DNA from 4 places in the Glutamicibacter sp. NPDC090743 genome. Region 2 is predicted to be linked to each of the others. Evidence: riboswitches for the same ligand, from Rfam matches in the RefSeq annotation. Region 2 holds a riboswitch; each other region holds the start of a gene.
The links. A riboswitch is a leader RNA that binds a small molecule or an ion and turns the genes downstream of it on or off. The one in region 2 is predicted to bind thiamine pyrophosphate.
Positions count from the first base shown of each region.

Region 1: another riboswitch for thiamine pyrophosphate. It lies ahead of ACIQTS_RS11200 (ECF transporter S component); the one in region 2 lies ahead of thiM (hydroxyethylthiazole kinase).
Region 3: another riboswitch for thiamine pyrophosphate. It lies ahead of thiO (glycine oxidase ThiO); the one in region 2 lies ahead of thiM (hydroxyethylthiazole kinase).
Region 4: another riboswitch for thiamine pyrophosphate. It lies ahead of thiC (phosphomethylpyrimidine synthase ThiC); the one in region 2 lies ahead of thiM (hydroxyethylthiazole kinase).

Region 1 covers NZ_JBIVXE010000005.1:57,610-59,805, reverse strand. Annotated here, with positions in the region: gene ACIQTS_RS11215 (monovalent cation/H+ antiporter complex subunit F) at 1-52, shown strand, start outside; gene mnhG (monovalent cation/H(+) antiporter subunit G) at 52-456, shown strand; gene ACIQTS_RS11205 (DUF4235 domain-containing protein) at 513-764, opposite strand; TPP riboswitch at 840-962, shown strand; gene ACIQTS_RS11200 (ECF transporter S component) at 1,028-1,636, shown strand; gene ACIQTS_RS11195 (ATP-binding cassette domain-containing protein) at 1,633-2,196, shown strand, end outside.
Region 2 covers NZ_JBIVXE010000002.1:609,017-611,212, forward strand. Annotated here, with positions in the region: gene thiE (thiamine phosphate synthase) at 1-351, opposite strand, end outside; gene thiM (hydroxyethylthiazole kinase) at 344-1,138, opposite strand; TPP riboswitch at 1,128-1,222, opposite strand; gene ACIQTS_RS06285 (GntR family transcriptional regulator) at 1,257-1,625, opposite strand; gene ACIQTS_RS06290 (hypothetical protein) at 1,622-2,196, opposite strand, start outside.
Region 3 covers NZ_JBIVXE010000001.1:264,295-266,490, forward strand. Annotated here, with positions in the region: gene ACIQTS_RS01345 (GNAT family N-acetyltransferase) at 1-874, opposite strand, end outside; TPP riboswitch at 954-1,058, shown strand; gene thiO (glycine oxidase ThiO) at 1,056-2,153, shown strand; gene thiS (sulfur carrier protein ThiS) at 2,180-2,196, shown strand, end outside.
Region 4 covers NZ_JBIVXE010000001.1:80,222-82,417, forward strand. Annotated here, with positions in the region: gene thiC (phosphomethylpyrimidine synthase ThiC) at 1-1,267, opposite strand, end outside; TPP riboswitch at 1,264-1,371, opposite strand; tRNA gene ACIQTS_RS00395 (tRNA-Thr) at 1,645-1,716, opposite strand.

The DNA of each region.
Region 1 (2,196 bases), on a different contig from region 2:
CATCGGTTCGGTGACCGTCTCGCGCTTCGTTTCGGATCAGAGGAACGCCTAATGGAAATCTTCCTTGATGTCCTCGTTGCCGTCCTGCTGATCCTTGGCTGCCTGATGTCATTGATCGCAGGCATCGGCTTGCTGACCTTCCCGGACATGCTCACCCGCATGCATGCAGCGACCAAACCGCAGGTACTCGGCTTCCTGCTGATTTTCGCTGGACTGGCCATTTACCTGCGCAGCTGGGCTGTGGTCCCGGTACTCGTGCTGGCCTGGGGAATGCAGCTATTGACCGCACCGGTTTCGGCCCACATGATTGGCCGTTCCGGCTACCGGACCAAGCACGCTGCCAAGGAAACCCTGTTCTCCGATGAGCTGAGCCACGTGGTCAACAAGGTCAACGGAACACCGCCGACCGGAACCACCCCGGTTTCCAAGACCGGATCGCCAGACGAACAAGATTGAGAAAAAGCGGGAGCCGCCCCTCTGGGCGGCTCCCGCTTTTGGCTCAACGCCGAAGCTTACTTGGTGAACTTGGCAACAACCTTGTTGGCGCTGCGATCAGCCACGGTCTGCAGGATTGCTGCGACCAGGGCCGAAACGACTGCGAAGCCCAAGGCACGGCGGAAAGAAGCTTCCGCTGCTTCCTCAGTGCCCTTGCGTGGTGCTTTGCTGCCGGTTGCCTTCAACCAAAGGAAATCAACCAGCTTGCCGCCGAGCATGCCAGCGCCAACGGTGATACCGGTAGTGGCAAGTTTCTGCACTTTATCCATTTTTTCCTCGCGATCAAGCTCTTGACATATCGTTCCTCTGCCCAGCATACCTGCGGTATGGTGGGGGAGCAGTAATTATTCCGACAGGGGAGCGTCAGACTTTTAAAAAAAGTCGCAAGACGCTGAGAGTGCGATAGATCGCAGACCCTCGAACCTGCCCCGGCTAGTACCGGCGAAGGAAGTCGAGCATCTCGGATGCGGATAGGCGCGGCAGTATGCCCTCATTCCGTCCATCTCCCCTCCTTTCCACAGGAGGACCAGCAATGAACGAAACAGTTTCGAAGCAGCGTACCGGCTGGCGTGTAGTTGATATCGTCGTCGCCTCGGTGATCGCCGTCGCTTCAGGGGTCATTTTCTGGGCGTGGAGTGCCGGCTATGGCCTGTTCTCACTCGCCTTTGCGGCTTTCCCGCCAGCCACCGCGCTGCTCACCGGCATGTGGCTCTTCCCGGCGGTGCTCGGCGCACTGATCATCCGCAAGCCAGGCGCCGCAATCTACTGCGAGCTGCTGGCCGCCGTAGTTGAAGCGCTGCTGGGCTCGCACTACGGCTTGACCGTACTGATCTCCGGCCTGGTCCAGGGCCTGGGTGCAGAGCTGGTCTTCGCAGCATTCCGCTACCGCAAGTGGAACCTGGGCGTGGCGCTGCTGGCCGGCTTGTTCGCCGGCTTGTTCGCCGGCATTTCCGAGGCCTACATCCTGGCCTACTACGTTGAGTACACCGCCGGAATGAAGATCTTCCACGTGATCGCCACCGGCATTTCCGGCGTAGTCGTCGCAGGGCTGCTGTCCTGGTTGGCCACGCGCGGACTGGCGAAGACCGGTGCATTGAGCGCCCTGCCGAGCCGGCGTGCGCACCTGGAAAGCGCAAAATGAGTTCCTTTGCCAATTCCGGCGCAGCCTCGCTGACCCAGCGCGGTGCCGCCATCACCGCAACGGGGTTCGGCTGGCAGCACTCCGAGAGGAAGAATCCTGCCATCTCGGGACTGGACCTTGCGATCCACGCCGGTGAGAAGGTGCTGCTGGTCGGTCCATCGGGCGCCGGCAAGTCAACCTTGCTGCACGCGATGGCCGGGTTGCTGGAAGCGGATGAGGACGATCAGGTCGCTGGCCGGCTGCTCATAGATGGCAGCGATGCCTTCATCCGGAGCCACCCGGTGGGCTTGATGCAGCAAGACCCGGAAACCCAGGTAGTGCAAAGCAGGGTCGCCGATGATGTGGCCTTTGGCGCGGAGAACCTCGGAATGGATCCCGAACTGATCCGCCAGCGGATCCCCGAAGTGCTGGACGCTGTGGGTCTGGGTGCGCTGTCCTTCGAGCACCGCACCCAGCAACTTTCCGGCGGACAGAAACAGCGGTTGGCCTTGGCCGGCATTCTGGCCATGGAACCCAGGGTCATGCTGCTCGATGAACCGACTGCCAATGTGGACCCGCAG
Region 2 (2,196 bases):
CAATTGCTCATCGCTGGAAGTACTCAAGCCGATGATGCCCTCGCCAATGATCTGGCGAGCCAGCTGTACCGGCACATCTTTTTGCCCGATATGGATGCCGTTCACTGCTGCGCCAGCAGCCCGTGCCGCGAGGTAGACGTCAATGCGGTCATTGATCAGCAACTGGGCTTTGCCCTCGGTGAGCTTGGCAGCCGCGCAGGCCAGCTCGAAGAATTCCCGGGCGCTTTCATCCTTGGCGCGCAGCTGGATCCACCCGATCCCTCCGGCGACGGCGCCCTCGATAACTTCCAGGGTGCTGCGTGGGGTGCAGCTGGCAGTGTTGGCTACTAGATAAGCGCCGTAATTATGCATGGTTCAATTCCTCGTACTTCAAAGTTTTCAGTTCCCCGGGATCGGCAGCCGACAGCGCATCAAGGAAGGCAACTGCGAAGCTGCCCGGACCGGAGCTGCCAGCCAGGGCCTTTTCCGCGGCCAGGCCATAGAAACCGTGGGCTGCGATGGTGGCCTCGAACGGGTCATCGTGGACCGCAACCATTCCGGCGCAGACCGCGCCCAAGGCGCAGCCGCCACCTGTCATCCGGGTCAAGCCAATTCCGTTGGTTTGCACCAAGACGGTACGCGTGGCGTCGATGATGGCGTCAGCCTGGCCGGAAATGGCCACTACGCAGTCGTTTTCCGTGGCCAGTTCGCGTCCCGCCGCCAAGGCGGCAGAAACCTCATCCAAGGCATCGACACCGCGCGAAGCAGATTGCCGGCCGGCCAGGGCCAGGATTTCCGAGGCGTTGCCGCGAATCAGGGTCGGGCGTTGCCGGACAATGCGCCGGGCAAACTCCGTGCGCACCGGAAGCGCTCCCACTGCCACTGGATCCAGGACCCAGGGGGTGCCTGCAGCGCTCGCCGACTGCACAGCTTCTTCCATGGCGGTCAGCTGTTCAGTGCTTGGAGTTCCCAAATTCACCAATACGGCTGAAGCTGCCTGTGCGAATGGGCCGGCCTCTCCGGGCAGATCCGTCATGGCCGGGGAAGCCCCGGATGCCAGCAGGACATTGGCGGTGAAATTGGATACGACGGTATTGGTCAGGCAAAAAACCAAAGGTGATTGTTGCCGGTATTTTTGGGCAACTGCATGCAAAGCCATGCGACATCCCTCCGCTAGCGTGAACTAGATCAGGTTCTACGGGTCTTATCTCAGTCGGTTGATCCGACACCCCGTGTCACTGCCATAGAGCGTACGCACAACCGGTTCCGAGGACAAGTTACTTACGCTCGCGCCGCGCCACCAAGGCCTTGAGCGTGGCCGCATCCACCTTCTGCGCGGCCGCCAACGCCCAGAGGTGATCCACGGCGGCCAGGAGATCTTCACTGGTATCCACCGGCTGCGGCCGCTCGTTGACCACTGTGCCGGCACGGCGCCGGGAGGTGATCAGCTCTTCGGCTTCCAGCTCCTTGTAGGCGCGCGCCACTGTACCGACAGCGACGCCGAGGTCCGTGGCCAGCGCACGCACAGTAGGCAGCTTGCTCCCCGAGGGCAGATCTCCCAAGGAGATCAGTGAAGCAATCTGCGAGCGGATCTGCTCATAGGGCGGGGTAGCTGCTTGGAGGTCAACACTGATCTGCGTGCTCATGAAGTAGCTGCCGGCTGATGTTCCCGCACGAAGGCGCTACCGGGGCGCTCTAGGAAAATGACTGCTGGGACAACGAAGATGAGCAATGCAAAGAGTCCCAGCCCGGCCGGGAATCCGTAGCCAATGAGCAGCATGGCTACCACTGCACTGGTGTTAACACGCATTGAACGCAGTTCCAGGACCTTGCGGTACCAGATTTCTTCGGCCGACGAGACAGCCCAGGGAATAATCGCCCGGCGGGAGAACCAGACGAATCCAAGATGGGTTGCCAGCAACAGCAGGATCAAGCCTGCAACCATTGTCTTGCCTGGAGGTGCGAAGCCCCACAAATAGTCCAGTGGCGGATCGAGAAGAAAATAGGTGCTGGTGGCAAACAGCAAGCCAGCGGCGATGTAGGACCACAAGGGCAAGGGTGCGTGGTACTTGGGTGCTGCAGACGCCTGCCGGGCCACCGTGCTGACGTAGCTGAGATAAAGCGCATTGAGAACGGCATAGCTCAAAGCCGCACCGGCAAAGATCATTAAGATCCACGTAGTTCGCTCATTGGTAGGCATCTGGAGCTCGTCATCCA
Region 3 (2,196 bases), on a different contig from region 2:
CTCCGGCAACCAGGAATTTGCCCCGCTCGACACCTTCGTGCAGGAAGCCGTTGCTTTCTGCCACATGCTTCGACCCGGGATTATTTGCCCGCAAGCCCAGCTCCAAGCGGTACAGTCCCAGCTCGTCGAACAGGTAATCCACCAAGGTTGCCACGGCGCGGGTGGCCAGCGACCGGCCCCGGTAATTCTGGTTCATCCAATACCAAATCCACGCGTTCCGATTGGCCGGGTCGACCGTACCGCACACCAGTCCCACCAGCCGATCCCGATATGCGACGGCCATCGCCTGCTGGCGTTCCCCGGCCTCCAGCAGTGCGCGCACATACGACTCAGCCTTTTGCGGGGAATCGGCGTCGCCTTGGCGCAGCATGTCGGGGTTCGAGGAGAATGCCTCGAAGACCGCTTCGGCATCCGAAAGGCGCAGCCGGCGCACCGTGAATTCACCGTCGGCATGCACGGTTTCCTTCGGTCCTGCAGATGGCTGCGGATGAGCGGCGACCGTGCCCTGGTGGAAGAGCAGCTGCCAGCGGCCCTGCTCATGGATCCACAGTGAACTGCGTTCGCTGGGGGAACCGGAGAGCAGCTTCCAGCGCAGCAGCACCAGCTGGTCTGAAAGCTGGAGAGCCACCGGGCTTTCGACTTTCAACGCCCCGGCAGCCCGTGCCGGCTCCTGGGCCAGCTGGGCAATGATGGCCTCGCGATCATAGACTCGCCCGCTGGCTCCCACCTCGGCGAACCGAGGATGCAAGCGCCGCTGCAATTGCTCCTGGCTATGGCGTTGGCTAGATTCCAAGAGTTCTTGCTCCAACGAGATGATGGTGCTGGATAGCGCAGAACCTTGGGAAAGCTCGATAGGGAAGTCATGGAATGCCATGTCAGCAAGTACATCACAGAAGATGACGGAACTGCGTTCAGTGAAGTTCGACTTTATGAGCTGCATCATGCTTATAATCGCTGTAATCCGCGGGAGCCTGAATCGACCAGGCTGAGAGGGCACCGAGCCGACCGCTACACCTGATGCGGGTCATGCCGCCGTAGGAAGGAAGCGTGCCCTTGTGCATGTCAACATTGTTGGCGCCGGGATAATCGGCCTGGCCGTCGCGTTCGAGCTGGATTCACGCGCACACACCGTCACCCTCATCGATCCGGCACCCGGCCAAGGTGCAAGCTACGCGGCAGCAGGAATGCTGGCCCCGGCAGCTGAAACGGTCTGGGGCAATGGCCCGTTGCACCAGCTGCTTGCCGCCTCGAATGCCGCCTATCCGCAGTTCATCGAGCGCATCGAATCGGCCACCGGGCAACGCCCGGACTACTTGCAGAACTCCACGCTCGTTGTCGCCGCAGAGCCTGCGGACCGCGAAGCCCTGCACGAGCTGGCCGAACTGCAGATATCCCTCGGCCTGTCAGCGCAAAAGCTGCTGCCCAGCCAAGCCCGCAAGCTCGAACCAGCCTTGGCCGCCAATATTGCTGGCGCGGTCCTGTGCCAAGATGACCACCAGGTCGACCCTCGATCCATCGTCAAGATCCTGTTGGAGCATCTGCGTCCGCACCTGGTCGAGGAACGGGCGCAGGCACTGGTGACCGACGGGAAGCGGACCACCGCTGTGTGCACCGCATCGGGCCGAATCTTCGAAGCGGAGCAGACCATCGTGGCCACCGGTCTTGGCACCCTCGATGGCTTGAACGAACTTCCGCTGCGTCCGGTCTACGGAGACATCCTCCGGATCCAGGGACCAGCAGGCCCGCCGCTCATCACCCGCACCATCCGCGGCATCGTGCACCGGGAACAGGTGTATCTAGTGCCGAGAAGGGACGGCAGCCTCGTCCTTGGCGCCAGTGTCCGTGAAGACCGGCAACAAGCGGTGAACATTGGCGCGATGCACCTGCTGCTGGACAACGCGAGAAAGCTTGTCCCCGGCATCAGCGACTGCACGCTGAACGAGGCAACGGCCCGGGCACGTCCCGCCACGCCAGATGACCGGCCGCTGCTTGGACGCCTTGATCCAGGGCTGCTGCTCTGCACCGGGTACTCCCGGCACGGCGTGCTGCTGGCTCCGCTGGGCGCAACGCTCACTGCGGATCTCGCCCACGGCCACCAATCCCACCCCTTGCACCAGGCTGTGGATCCCCACCGCTTTGCCAACGCAACCTAGACCGCTCACCGAACGGAGCAGCAACCATGACAAGCATCGGCAT
Region 4 (2,196 bases), on a different contig from region 2:
TGGCGCCAATGGCGCTGGTGATGTGGTCGTAGCCCGGGGCGATGTCGGTGACCAGCGGGCCCAGGGTATAGAACGGCGCCCCATCGCACAGCTGCTGCTGGCGTTCCACATTCTCGCGCACCAGATGGAACGGGATATGCCCCGGGCCTTCGACCATCACCTGCACATCGTACTTCCAGGCGCGCTTGGTCAGCTCGGCCAGGGTGTCCAGCTCGGCGAACTGGGCGGCGTCGTTCGCATCTGCGATGGAACCCGGGCGCAGCCCGTCGCCCAGCGAGAAGGCCACGTCGTACTGCGCGAAGATCTCGCACAGCTGATCGAAGTGGGTGTACAGGAAATTCTCCTGGTGGTGCGCCAAGCACCAGCCGGCCATGATGGACCCGCCACGCGAGACCATGCCGGTGACCCGGTTGGCAGTCAGCGGGATGTAGCGCAGCAGCACCCCGGCGTGGATGGTCATGTAGTCCACGCCCTGCTCGCACTGCTCAATGACGGTGTCGCGGAAGATCTCCCAGGTCAGTTCGTTGGCTTCGCCGTTGACCTTCTCCAACGCCTGGTAGATCGGCACGGTGCCGATGGGGACCGGGGAGTTGCGGATGATCCACTCGCGGGTGGTGTGGATGTCATCTCCGGTGGACAGGTCCATAACCGTGTCCGCGCCCCATTTGGCCGCCCACTGGAGCTTGGAGACTTCTTCTGCGATGGAGCTGGTCACCGCCGAGTTGCCGATATTCGCATTGATCTTGACCAGGAACGCCTTGCCGATGATCATCGGCTCGGATTCCGGGTGGTTGATGTTCGCCGGGATGATGGCTCGCCCGGCCGCGAGCTCGCTGCGCACCAGCTCGACATCGCATTCCTCGCGCAGGGCCACATAGCGCATTTCCGGGGTGATGATCCCGGCACGCGCATAGTGCATTTGCGTCACGCGGGCTCCGCCAACGGCCTGCAGCGGCGGGGCTGAGCGTCCGGCCCATTCCGCGCTGGCCGTGCCGCGGCGGACCGCTGAGCGTCCGTCGTCGTGCAGGTTGCGTTCGCGGCCTGCATAGGTTTCCACGTCCCCGCGTTCCAGGATCCACCGCTCGCGGAAGGGTTGCAGGCCTTGGGTGGGCTCGCTTCCCGGTCCGCTGGTGCGATATACAGCCAGCGGCTCGTTGGACTGTCCATTGGGGGAGTCTGCCAATTGGATCTGCGTGACGGGAACAGAAATTCCCGCAGATTCACGGTAGGCAAGGGTGTGGGCAGGGTGCTGTTCAATTTGTTCCACTGGGGAAACTCACTTCCTTCGCCGGCATTACCCGGACAGGTTCAACGGTCGCGGACGGCGATAGCCCGATCTCAGCCCTTGCCAGGGCACCCGTGTGGTCGCGAACAACTTAGCACGCTTGCGAGGGTTAAACGCAAACCCAGTGGTCAGGGCCTGACATCAAGGAAGTGGGAAGGGCCGGCTGTGGCGGGCCAAGATGCTTTTCATTGGCCGGAGACTCTTGCCGGGGGCACCTGGAATCCGGGGCGCAAGACGCAGCCGGTAGCCGGTGCTGCAGCTTGGGGTGTGCCCTGGGCCATGCTCGCAGTGGCTACACGGCATCTGCGGGATAAACGAAAAGAGAGGCAATCTGGAACCAGATTGCCTCTCTTATTTCGAGCCCCCTGCCGGAATCGATCCGGCGACCTCGTTCTTACCAAGAACGCGCTCTACCACTGAGCTAAGGGGGCAACAGGTAAATACTTTACACAGGTTTTTGAGGTTTGCAAAATCCGTCGGGAATTTGTTGCTGAGGTCACAATATTCCTACTCAAGACCGGAATGGGCGGCAAGGAGCTGTTGCCTTCCTGGCGGTTTCCAGCACCCCGGTTCGCGGCCTGGGATCCAACTGCCGGCCGCTGGAGCCGTGCCTGCGTGCCAGGGTGGATCGGGTGTTGCCCAAGTGCCGCTCGGTCACGGGTTCTGGAGCGGGAAAAGGTGGCAGCGTTCCGAAATTCCAAGCGGAGTAATTCGATGTTTGGCCACCGGGAAGAATCCGCGGGATTCTATCCTGCGCACCCGGGCAAATCCGCGATTGACCACGAGGAGCACTCCCGTGAGCATCGTCACCAGGGCACTTTTTGTCCCACCCTTCGTCCCCGGGGTGGCGAGTGAGGGGATAAATAGCCATTGACTAATGGTTTTACAGAATTTTCCGGGTCTTTTCCGGG